One region of the Lelliottia sp. GFLA7 genome, then DNA from elsewhere that is predicted to be linked to it. Evidence: predicted binding sites of a transcription regulator. Region 1 holds the regulator's gene; each other region holds the start of a gene.
What was found. Region 1 encodes PurR, which represses purine synthesis genes. Its sites were predicted from a motif close to CANGCAAACGTTTGCNTG; they were not measured.

Region 1 (3,140 bases):
CAGCAGATTGCCAATGGCTGGCGCGGTCATCTTTCGATTGCGGTGGATAACATCGTAAAACCTGAACGGACGCGGCAGATGGTGGTTGATTTCTACCGCCATTTCTCGGATGTGGAACTTCGCGTCTCCCAGGAAGTGTTTAATGGCGTATGGGATGCGCTATCGGACGGCAGGGTGGAGATGGCGATCGGCGCGACGCAGGCCATTCCCGTCGGGGGGCGTTACGCCTTTAGGGATATGGGAACGCTGAGCTGGAGTTGCGTGGTGGCAAGCGATCATCCTCTGGCTGCGATGGACGGCCCGCTGAGTGACGACGTGTTGCGCAACTGGCCGTCGCTGGTGATGGAGGATACGTCGCGCTCGCTGCCAAAACGCATCACCTGGCTGCTTGATAACCAGCGGCGGGTCGTCGCGCCAGACTGGGAATCATCGGCAACCTGTTTGTCGGCGGGGCTGTGTGTGGGGATGGTGCCCGTGCATTTCGCACGCCCACGGATTGATCGCGGAGAATGGGTGGCGCTTGAGCTTGAAAATCCGTTCCCGGATGCGGCTTGCTGCCTGACATGGCAGCAAAACGATATGTCGCCTGCGCTGGCCTGGCTGCTGGATTATTTGGGTGATAGCGAAACGCTGAACAGAGAGTGGCTACGGGGGCCGGAATAACCGGCCCCGTAGAAACGATTAACGACGGTAATCGCGGAACGGACCGTCAGCGACGGAGCGACGTTCAATCAGGCGCGGATGGACTTCAATTGACTGAGACTCTTCACGTTTGCTGACGATACGATCCATCAGCATGTTGAATGCCGTTTCACCCAAAGAGTCTTTCGGCTGATGAATCGTCGTCAGCGCGGGAGTAAAGTAGCGAGCGTTGCGCACGTTATCATACCCGATCACGGAAATATCCTGCGGGACGCGCAAACCCAGCTCATCGGCTGCGCAAAGCGCGCCCATTGCCATAATATCACCGCCACAGAATACGGCAGTCGGACGATGCGGCTGCGAAACGATCTGCTGCATTGCGCGGTAGCCTGATTCGGGTTCAAAGTCGCCCTGGACAATCCAGTTTTCCGGAACGGTAATCAGCGCTTCTTCCATGGCTTTCATAAAGCCCGCCAGGCGGCCTGCACCGGTATTACGCTCGAGCGGACCGGGGATGACACCAATCTCGCGATGACCGCGTTCAATCAGATAACGGCCAGCCATGTAACCGCCTTCAAAGGCGTTATCGTTGACAGAATCGGTAAAATCAGCGCGTGTATCGCCCCAATCCATCACCACCATCGGGATATGACGGTACTCTTCCAGCATCGACAGCACGGATTCCGGGTATTCAGAACACATGACCAACAGGCCATCGACGCGCTTTTGCGCCATCATCGACAGGTAAGCGCGCTGTTTTTCCTGGCTGTTCCAGGCATTTCCCAGAATCAGGGTATAGCCTTTCTGGAAGCAGTTTTTTTCTACTGCCTCGATAATTTCGGCGAAATAGGCGGCTTCGCTGCTGGTCGCCAGCAGACCAATCGACTTGGTGTGATTTACTTTCAAGCTGCGAGCCACGGCGCTAGGGGAGTAGTGCAATTCTTTGATTGCAGCCCAAACGGCGTTGCGCGTCTCTTCCGCCACGAAACGGGTTTTGTTAATTACATGTGATACAGTTGTAGTGGAAACGTTTGCGCGTTTCGCTACATCTTTAATTGTTGCCATTAGCTGTCACTCCAGACCATATCCTAAGCTCCTGATAAATTGAGAGGTAAACGTTTGCCTTCTCTCACCCTAATCTCGCAAATTGAATTGCGATACGCCGGGAAAACGACACAGGACGTCAGGAGGGGGTCAGTGGCCGGTACGCTTATAAATTTAGCGTGGAATTTTGTCCTATCTTGATGAAAAGGGGAAGCGCAAAAACGGTTATGAGCCTAAATCCAGGAAGATTTTTGAGCGAAACTGTGTAAAAATGAGCAAGCTCACTTTTCATGTGGGGATTAAAAGGAGAAAAATTGATGAATACCGATCTTAAGTTTTCGTTAACGACCACAATTATCGTGCTGGGTTTGATTGTTGCGGCAAGTTTTACGGCTATTCTGCACTGATTCAGGCGGGGGAGAGCCTTCTCCCTCGTTTTCTTCCTTCTATTGTTACTCTCCCGACAATAATCTTTTGCCAATTTGTTAACTTCTCATTTTTTGTGATTGCTGTCATGCTTTCGACATATTTTTTCTGTGTCGCGTAATGACACGGTTCCCGGAGTTAATGAATGAAAATCAATTTTCCACTGCTGGCCCTCGCGATTGGCGCATTTGGGATCGGCACCACCGAGTTCTCCCCCATGGGGCTGCTACCGGTTATCGCTAAAGGGGTGTATGTTTCTATTCCTGCGGCGGGCATGCTGATCAGCGCTTATGCCATTGGCGTGATGATCGGCGCGCCTTTGATGACATTACTGCTTTCGCATCGTGCGCGTCGAAATGCGCTTATTTTCCTGATGGCCATTTTCACAGTGGGAAATGTGCTTTCGGCACTCTCTCCGGACTACACCACCCTCCTGTTGTCGCGCATTTTGACCAGCCTCAATCATGGCGCATTCTTTGGCCTGGGGTCGGTGGTGGCCGCGAGCGTAGTACCTAAGCACAAGCAGGCCAGCGCGGTCGCCACGATGTTTATGGGGCTCACGATAGCGAATATTGGCGGCGTGCCAGCGGCGACCTGGCTGGGTGAAGTCATCGGCTGGCGTATGTCGTTCCTCGCCACAGCGATGTTGGGTGTCGTGGCGATGATCGCGCTGTTCTTCTCGTTGCCGAAAGGCGGGGCGGGCGAGCGTCCGGACGTGCGCAAAGAGCTGTCGGTTCTGCTCCGCCCGCAGGTGCTGTCAGCGCTGTTGACGACGGTGCTGGGCGCTGGAGCCATGTTTACGCTCTATACCTATATTTCGCCCGTGCTGCACGATATCACGCATGCCACACCGTTCTTTGTGACGGCAATGTTGGTGTTGATTGGTGTGGGCTTCACCATCGGCAACTATCTTGGCGGCAAGTTGGCCGACCGTTCGGTGAGCGGCACGTTGAAAGGATTTTTAACCTTGCTGATCGTCATCATGGTCGCCATTCCATGGTTAGCACGTAATGAGTTCGGAGCCGCTA
Region 2 (3,140 bases), on a different contig from region 1:
AGAGCGTCTTTATTACACCAATGAAATGACAGTGGGTCGGGCGCAGATCGTGCGTTGTACTGAGGAACAAGATGGTCGCTACGCGATTGAACTGGACCAGACCCTTTTCCATCCGCAGGGTGGCGGGCAACCGGCGGATACAGGCTGGATAGCCGGGGTTGCGGTAGAAGAGGTTATTCAGCGTGACGAGAACATCATGCACGTTCTGGCGCGCTCGCTTGCCCTGGGCGAAGTGGATATCCAGATCGATGCCGCCGTGAGAGAGCTTCATTCCCGCTGGCATACGGCTGGTCATCTGATTGGCTATGCCGGGGAGCGCTTTGGCTGGCGTCCGGTAAAAGCCCACCACTGGCCAGGCGAAGGGCGGATTACATTCATACCGGGTGAAGAAGGTGCTGCACCCAGTACCGACATGTTCAAAGAGCTTATCGACGGCTGGCGAGCCGAGCAACTCATACGCCACGTTGAAATGGACGAGGGCCGCAGAAAAGTGTGGTTTGGCGATTTGCCCGCCTATTTGTGTGGCGGTACTCATGTTTCCGATCTCAGTAAACTGGGAGAGGTGGAGATAAGTAACGTGAAGCAGAAAAAGGGACAGCTCATCGTGAGCTATCGCGTTCTGTGATGGGGCAGCGCCTCCCGGCCTGAATCATGCCTTTTACTGATATCTCTCCCTGTTTATCATAAAATTCTAATTATCGGCGTTTTAGATGGCAGCCTTCTCAAAGGCTGGTTAATCTGAAAACGATTTACATACTTTTAACGTAAGAGAATAACTATGCATGATGCACAGGTCCGTGTCGCGATTGCGGGCGCGGGTGGACGTATGGGCCGTCAGCTGATTCAGGCTGCGCTGCAGATGGAGGGTGTCGTGCTGGGTGCGGCGCTAGAACGCGAAGGCTCTACGCTTTTAGGTACGGACGCGGGTGAGCTGGCGGGGGCTGGACATTCAGGCGTCACGGTGCAAAGCAGTCTTGACGCAGTAAAAGCTGATTTTGATGTGTTCATCGATTTTACCCGTCCGGAAGGCACGCTGGAGCATCTGGCTTTTTGCCGCCAGCACGGTAAAGGGATGATCATCGGTACCACGGGTTTTGATGATGCAGGCAAGCAAGCCATCAAAGACGCTGCGCAGGATATCGCTATTGTCTTTGCTGCGAACTTTAGCGTGGGCGTCAACGTCATGCTCAAACTGCTGGAAAAAGCAGCCAAAGTGATGGGCGACTACACGGATATCGAGATTATCGAAGCGCATCACCGCCATAAAGTCGATGCGCCATCCGGAACCGCGCTGGCGATGGGCGAAGCGATTGCTTATGCACTCGACAAAGATTTAAAAGACTGTGCGGTGTATACCCGTGAAGGTCACACCGGCGAACGCGTACCGGGAACAATCGGTTTTGCGACCGTGCGTGCAGGCGATATCGTCGGCGAACACACCGCTATCTTCGCCGATATAGGTGAGCGAGTGGAAATCACGCATAAAGCTTCTAGCAGAATGACCTTCGCGAACGGCGCAGTGCGGTCTGCTTTGTGGTTAAAATCGAAAGAAAATGGTCTTTTTGATATGCGAGATGTGCTTAATCTCAACGAATTATAAATTTTTTATACCCTTCGTGATGTGGTTATTGTAGTCATAGTTACTTGATTACACAGGGCAATAATTTATTGCCCTTTTATTTTGCTGCTTATAAATCAAATCCTATCTGTAAGCCCTGTTTTATCATCACTTCTTTGTTTTTCGTGTTGCGCTAATGTGAATTTTGACCATTTGGTCTGGTTTTTTCTATGTGACGCTATAGGAAACCATTAAACTCAGCGTACAAACGTTTTCCTCGGTGATTTGGTTGATCTTTTTGGCAGCTAAGTCCCTTTAGCTTCACCAGGTGGTTAAAAGAATACGTAAAATATCCGTTTTCAGTTGACATTGCCCCTACAAATCCCGAGAATGCCGCCGTTTGCCGAAAATCCACTGGCAGCAAATTTGCGTTGCTTCATGACCTCGTTGTGAATTAATATGCAGATAAAGTGAGTGAATATTCTTTGGAGGGTGTTTTGATTAAGTCAGCGCTATTGGTTCTGGAAGACGGAACCCAGTTTATCGGTCGGGCCATAGGGGCAACAGGTTCGGCGGTTGGGGAAGTCGTTTTCAATACTTCAATGACCGGTTATCAAGAAATCCTCACTGATCCTTCCTATTCCCGCCAAATCGTCACTCTTACTTATCCCCATATCGGTAATGTCGGCACCAATGAAGCCGATGCAGAATCTTCCCAGGTCCATGCGCAAGGTCTGATTATTCGCGACCTGCCTCTGATTGCCAGTAACTACCGCAATACGGAAGACCTCTCTTCTTACCTGAAGCGTCACAACATCGTGGCGATTGCCGATATCGATACCCGTAAGTTGACCCGTTTGCTGCGTGAAAAAGGCGCACAGAACGGCTGCATCATCGCCGGGGATAACCTCGATGCTGCGCTGGCACAGGAAAAAGCGAAAGCATTCCCGGGCCTGAACGGCATGGATTTGGCAAAAGAAGTCACCACCACTGAAGCGTATAGCTGGACGCAAGGTAGCTGGACGCTGGCGGGTGAACTGCCAGAAGCGAAGAAAGAAGATGAGCTGCCGTTCCACGTTGTCGCGTACGATTACGGCGCTAAGCGCAACATTCTGCGCATGCTGGTGGATCGCGGCTGCCGCCTGACGGTTGTCCCGGCACAAACGCCTGCAGACGACGTACTGAAGATGAATCCGGACGGGATTTTCCTCTCCAACGGCCCCGGTGACCCAGCGCCGTGCGATTACGCTATCGACGCAATCAAAACCTTCCTTGAAACCGATATTCCGGTATTTGGCATCTGCCTCGGCCATCAGTTGTTGGCGCTGGCAAGCGGTGCGAAAACCATCAAGATGAAGTTCGGCCACCACGGTGGTAACCACCCGGTGAAAGATATCGATAATGATACGGTGATGATTACCGCGCAGAACCACGGTTTTGCGGTTGATGAGGCGTCAATGCCTGCCAACCTGCGCGTGACGCACAAATCGCTTTTCGACCAGACTTTGCAGGGTATTCATCGCACCGATAAGCCCGCGTTCAGCTTCCAGGGACACCCTGAAGCGAGCCCAGGCCCGCACGA
Region 3 (3,140 bases), 330 kb from region 1:
CCGACGTAGACCAAATCTGCACCCGCGGCTTGGGCGAATATCGGCGGTATATCGCCCGTACTGCCTATATCAATGCTGCCCACATTGAGTGCCTCGAGCATTTGCGGGCCAGCAGGGAATTCAATCCACGAAAACTGGGTCTGAGGATAACGTTTTTCCAGCAGCTGATGACTCTTTGCCAGCACCATGCTGATGCTGCCTTTCTGGTAGCCGATACGTAAACTTTCTGGCGCAGAGTTTGCCGCATGAGCCAGAGCGGAGACGGCCAGCAAACTCGTTAGCCCAAGACGAAAGAGGTATTTAAACATGGGCGACTCCTTTCAGACGGCCAAAGGTCGGGGCTTGAGCATCCCGGCGATGCAATGCCTGCCAGAACGTTTCGAGTGCGCTATCAAGACGCGAATGCAAGTTGGGGGTGAACTGCGGTTTGTGCTGATAATCGATAACCTGAGTATCATCAGCGAACACGCCGTGCAGGATTTCCTGGGCTTTTAACGCATTGAGCACCGGCTTGAGGGCATAATCGACGGCCAGCATATGGGCGACGGTGCCGCCGGTTGCCAGCGGAAGGACGACTTTTCCCTGCAGAGCACGTTCAGGCAGCAGATCGAGAAGCGTCTTTAGCGCGCCGGAAAACGAGGCTTTGTAAATCGGCGTCGCTACAATCAGACCATCAGCCCCCTTCAGTTGTTCAATCAGTGCCTGAAGCGCCGGACTTTCAAACCGGGCATACAACAAATCTTCAGGCTCAAAGTTATGCAGATTCCAGTGACAGACTTCGACATCCCGCGAATTCAGCTGTTCGCGGGCATATTCCAGTAGGGCACTGGAACGTGAGGGAAAACGCGGACTTCCAGCCAACGTGATGACGCGCATGTATGCTCCTTATAACTATTTGTTTGCTTTTATCTAACATTGATAACAATTTTCAGGAGTGTGACATTGCGGGGTTATTCCACTAAATGATTTATCTGGAATTAAAAATCCAGAAATTGCATAAGAAACCGCCAGAAAGGAAAACGATTGCGCAGAAAGACGTTTTTTTGCCTCAGGTCAATTCCCTTTCACGCCGCGATCGCTGATAATCCGTGTCCGGTTTGCACACCGGAATCCAGGAGAGTTCATGTATTACCCCTTCGTACGTAAAGCCCTTTTCCAGCTCGATCCCGAGCGCGCTCATGAATTGACATTCCAGCAGTTACGTCGCATCACAGGCACACCTTTGGAAGCGCTGGTGCGCCAGAAAGTGCAAGAAAAACCTGTTCAATGTATGGGGCTGACGTTTAAGAATCCCCTGGGTCTGGCTGCTGGCCTGGACAAGAACGGCGAGTGTATTGATGCGCTGGGCGCGATGGGATTTGGTTCCATCGAAGTCGGCACGGTCACTCCACGTCCACAAGCGGGTAACGACAAACCGCGACTGTTCCGTCTGATTGAAGCCGAAGGGTTGATCAATCGAATGGGCTTTAATAATCACGGCGTCGATCATCTGATCGAGAACGTAAAAAAAGCGCATTTTGACGGCGTGCTGGGAATTAATATCGGCAAAAATAAAGACACGCCGGTAGAGCACGGTAAAGATGACTATCTGATTTGTATGGAAAAAGTCTATGCTTATGCGGGTTATATTGCGGTGAATATCTCATCGCCAAATACCCCTGGCTTGCGTACGCTGCAATATGGTGAAGCGCTGGACGATCTGTTATCAGCCATTAAAAATAAACAAAATGAACTGCAGGCAATTCACCATAAATATGTTCCGGTCGCGGTAAAGATCGCTCCGGATCTTTCCGTTGAAGAATTGATCCAGGTTGCCGATAGTTTGGTTCGCCATAATATTGATGGTGTTATTGCGACCAATACGACACTCGATCGTTCGCTGGTAAATGGAATGAAACATTGTGATGAAATGGGTGGGTTAAGCGGCCGTCCGGTACAATTAAAAAGCACCGAAATTATTCGCGCATTGTCCGCAGAATTAAAAGGGCGTTTACCGATTATTGGCGTGGGTGGTATCGACTCTGTCATCGCTGCGCGTGAGAAGATGGCTGCGGGTGCGACGCTTGTACAAATCTATTCTGGTTTTATTTTTAAAGGCCCTCAATTGATTAAAGAAATCGTTAATCATATCTAAACTTTTCTCTCTATAAGACAACCAGTGCTTTATTTCCGGCCCTGGTTGTTTTATATTCCGTCATTGTTGCTTATTTAGACATTATGGTCTTCTATTTATTGATGTTATAAGCGAAGCGATAATCAGGACATTTTTAGTACAGGATGTGAGGGACGGGAGAGGAAAATGCGAATTAAACCTGACGATAACTGGCGCTGGTATTTTTGTGAAGAGCACGATCGAATGATGCTCGATTTAGCCAATGGCATGTTATTTCGTTCTCGCTATGCCCGCCGAATGCTGACTCCTGATGCCTTTGCCCCATCGGGCTTTTGTGTTGATGATGCCGCCCTTTATTTCTCGTTTGAAGAGAAGTGCCGCGACTTCGTGCTAACGAAGGAACAGCGTGCCGAACTGGTATTGAACGCGCTGGTGGCTATTCGTTTCCTCAAACCGCAGATGCCGAAAAGCTGGCATTTTCTGGCTCATGGACAGGCGTGGACGCCGGGTACGGGAGATGCAGCGTGCGTGCATCTCAGCGATACGTCGGAAGAGGTAAGTTTGCTGGTGGTCGAGCCTGGCGAAAATGCAGCGCTCTGTTTGCTGGCACAGCCCGGCGTGATCATTGCCGGGCGTACGATGCAGCTGGGTGATGCGATTAAAGTCATGAATGACAGACTCAAACCGCAGCTCCGTGTGGATTCATTTAGCCTGGAACAGGCCGTTTAAAGCTCTAGCTGTAGCGATGTTTTAGGAACACAGCTGCAGCAAAGAATGGTGCCGTCTTCGCCCACCGCTGATTTCTTCAATGCCGTGACTTCACCCTCTATCAGTTTGATACGACAGCAACCGCAAATCCCCGCGCGACACGAGTAAGGAACGCGTATTCCGGCTTGCTCCAGTTGCTCGAGCAAGACTTGCTGATTGTTTCCCTTCACCGTTTGCCCTTGCCACTGAAGGGTCACCGCTGTTGCGGGTTGCACTTCCACTTCTGCCGTTTCTTCATCTGCATCTGCGCCCGCTCCGT
Region 4 (3,140 bases), on a different contig from region 1:
TAAATCCATCAACCCTTCGCTGTCAAAACGTGCATTTGCGCGGTCTGCACCCGTTGGCAGACGGTACCAGGTGTGTGCGTTAAAGCGCGGCAAACCGGTCGTCATGGTAGCTATCTCATCGGCAAAGGCATGCACATCGCCGTTTTCCGCCGCGTGGAACCAGTTAACCTGAGCGCTATGATTGGCTTGAGCGAGCGTGTCCAGCATCGCCAGCATAGGCGTTTGGCCGACGCCTGCGGAAATCAGCGTAACAGGCGTATTGGCATCAACAGTCATAAAGAAGTCCCCCGCCGGCGCGGCAAGATGAACTTCGTCGCCAACCACGGCGTGGTTGTGCAGCCAGCTTGATACCTGACCGCCATCTTCGCGTTTCACGGCAATGCGATAGCCTTTACCGTTTGGTTTGCGAGTCAGGGAATACTGGCGGATTTCCTGATGTGGGAACCCCTCGGGCTTGATCCACACGCCAAGATACTGACCTGGCTGATAGTCCGCGACAGGCAGACCATCAACCGGCTCAAATTCAAAACTGGTGATCAGCGCGCTACGCGGTGTTTTCTCTACGATGCGGAAAGCACGCGTTCCTTCCCAGCCGCCCTTTTTAGTGGCGTGTTCACTGTAGATTTGCGCTTCGCGATTGATAAATACATTCGCCAGCACGCCATAAGCTTTTCCCCATGCATCCAGCACCTCCTGGCCTGGGCTGAACATCTCATCCAGCGTTGCCAGCAGATGGCTGCCGACAATATTGTACTGCTCCGGTTTGATCTGGAAGCTGGTGTGTTTTTGCGCGATTTTTTCGACCGCTGGCAAAAGCGCCGCAAGATTATCGATATTGCTGGCATAAGCCGCGATGGCGTTAAACAGGGCTTCGCGTTGATCGCCGTTGCGTTGGTTGCTCATGTTGAAAATCTCTTTGAGCTCCGGGTTATGCGCGAACATGCGATCGTAGAAATGGGCGGTGAGTTTTGGTCCGGTTTCAACCAGCAGGGGAATGGTAGCCTTGACCGTAGCGATGGTTTGAGCGTCTAACATAGCAATTTCCTTCAGGTGATATTTTAATGATGTATTTTATATGCATCTTATAAAAAATAACCCTGCGTTGTAAATGGGTCTGTGCATCATGAAAAATGTGCATCACAAACCTGAAAAGAAATCCGTTTAAAATCGTGAGAGCTTTATTCCTCAAACCCTTGCGTGGCGTGGAGGTAAACGTTTGCGTAAATTCGTTTGTCAAGACCTGTTATCGAAGAACTATTCGGTTATACTGTGGCGCGTTGTCCAACAGGACCGGCTTTTTAGGCCAAATTTTATTGTTAGCTGAGTAGGAGAAGCGGATGTTAAAGCGTGAAATGAACATTGCCGATTATGATGCAGAACTGTGGCAAGCAATGGAGCAGGAAAAAGTACGTCAGGAAGAGCACATCGAACTGATCGCCTCCGAAAACTACACCAGCCCGCGCGTTATGCAGGCTCAGGGTTCTCAGCTGACCAACAAATACGCTGAAGGTTATCCAGGCAAACGCTACTACGGCGGTTGCGAGTACGTTGATATCGTTGAGCAGTTGGCGATTGACCGTGCAAAAGAGCTGTTTGGCGCAGATTACGCTAACGTGCAGCCGCACTCCGGTTCTCAGGCTAACTTTGCGGTTTACACCGCGCTGCTGCAGCCGGGTGATACCGTGCTGGGTATGAACCTTGCACAAGGCGGTCACCTGACTCACGGCTCACCGGTTAACTTCTCAGGCAAACTGTACAACATCATCCCTTACGGCATTGATGAGTCCGGTAAAATTGACTACGAAGACATGGCGAAGCAGGCTGAGACCCACAAACCGAAGATGATTATCGGTGGCTTCTCTGCTTACTCTGGCGTGGTTGACTGGGCAAAAATGCGTGAAATCGCAGACAGCATCGGCGCATACCTGTTCGTCGACATGGCGCACGTCGCGGGTCTGATTGCGGCAGGCGTTTACCCGAACCCGGTTCCGCATGCTCACGTTGTGACGACGACCACCCATAAAACCCTGGCGGGTCCGCGTGGCGGCCTGATCCTGGCACATGGCGGTAACGAAGAGCTGTACAAAAAACTGAACTCTGCTGTGTTCCCAAGCGCTCAGGGTGGCCCGCTGATGCACGTGATCGCGGCCAAAGCCGTGGCGCTGAAAGAAGCGATGGAGCCAGAGTTTAAAGTGTATCAGCAGCAGGTTGCGAAAAACGCAAAAGCCATGGTGGAAGTCTTCCTGAACCGTGGTTACAAAGTGGTTTCCGGCGGGACTGAAAACCACCTGTTCCTGCTGGATCTGGTTGATAAAAACCTGACCGGTAAAGAAGCAGACGCCGCCCTGGGCCGCGCGAACATCACCGTGAACAAAAACAGCGTACCGAACGATCCGAAGAGCCCGTTTGTGACTTCCGGTATCCGTATCGGTTCTCCGGCTGTGACTCGCCGCGGCTTTAAAGAAGCTGAAGTGAAAGAGCTGGCTGGCTGGATGTGTGATGTTCTGGATAACATCAACGACGAAGCGGTGATCGAACGTATTAAAGGTAAAGTGCTGGATATCTGCGCACGTTTCCCTGTGTACGCCTAATTCTGCTCGCAGTGACATGAAAGGCCGCGTAAGCGGCCTTTCGTTTATCTAGCGTCGGTCAATAGAAATCGCACCCGGCCCGGTTACCGCCAGCAATAAAAATGCGCCAGCGATACTGACGTTTTTGTAGAAATTAATCATGTTTGGCATCACCGCATCGCCACTCATATCCCAGTAGTGATGCCCAATTACCGCCGTTCCCAGCGTATAAAAGACAAACAGTACGGCCAGTGGGCGGGTAAATAAACCGAGCACAATCAGGATTGCGGCAGGCACTTCCATCACCACCGCAATAATGGCCGCCAGCATTGGCATAGGCGCACCCAGCGACGTCATATATTGTACCGTTCCATCAAACCCGGTTATTTTGGGAATACCAAAAATAATAAACAGCACCACGACCGCGATGCGGGCGATCAACAGTATTAACGAACGAGACTGGCCGAAATCGAAATAGCGAAGTGAGTTCATGGGGAAATGACCTCTGCAAGTGTTGTTATTTAAACGTAATACACATTTACCGTCACCGCCATCAGCCGAACGGCTCCA

Region 2: carA (glutamine-hydrolyzing carbamoyl-phosphate synthase small subunit) is a predicted target of PurR. The motif match lies at 1,820-1,837, and genes of this name have one in related genera.
Region 3: pyrD (quinone-dependent dihydroorotate dehydrogenase) is a predicted target of PurR. The motif match lies at 1,013-1,030, and genes of this name have one in related genera.
Region 4: glyA (serine hydroxymethyltransferase) is a predicted target of PurR. The motif match lies at 1,206-1,223, and genes of this name have one in related genera.

The regions. Positions count from the first base shown of each region.
Region 1 covers NZ_JBWLAQ010000001.1:189,326-192,465, reverse strand. Annotated here, with positions in the region: gene punR (DNA-binding transcriptional activator PunR) at 1-663, shown strand, start outside; gene purR (HTH-type transcriptional repressor PurR) at 682-1,707, opposite strand; gene cydH (cytochrome bd-I oxidase subunit CydH) at 2,004-2,093, shown strand; gene AC07RN_RS00945 (MFS transporter) at 2,258-3,140, shown strand, end outside.
Region 2 covers NZ_JBWLAQ010000003.1:411,950-415,089, forward strand. Annotated here, with positions in the region: gene AC07RN_RS12280 (alanyl-tRNA editing protein) at 1-625, shown strand, start outside; gene dapB (4-hydroxy-tetrahydrodipicolinate reductase) at 779-1,600, shown strand; gene carA (glutamine-hydrolyzing carbamoyl-phosphate synthase small subunit) at 2,056-3,140, shown strand, end outside.
Region 3 covers NZ_JBWLAQ010000001.1:521,362-524,501, reverse strand. Annotated here, with positions in the region: gene AC07RN_RS02665 (aliphatic sulfonate ABC transporter substrate-binding protein) at 1-308, opposite strand, end outside; gene ssuE (NADPH-dependent FMN reductase) at 301-876, opposite strand; gene pyrD (quinone-dependent dihydroorotate dehydrogenase) at 1,124-2,134, shown strand; gene zapC (cell division protein ZapC) at 2,300-2,842, shown strand; gene AC07RN_RS02645 (YcbX family protein) at 2,839-3,140, opposite strand, start outside.
Region 4 covers NZ_JBWLAQ010000002.1:961,703-964,842, reverse strand. Annotated here, with positions in the region: gene hmpA (NO-inducible flavohemoprotein) at 1-1,035, opposite strand, end outside; gene glyA (serine hydroxymethyltransferase) at 1,338-2,591, shown strand; gene AC07RN_RS10105 (DoxX family protein) at 2,640-3,062, opposite strand.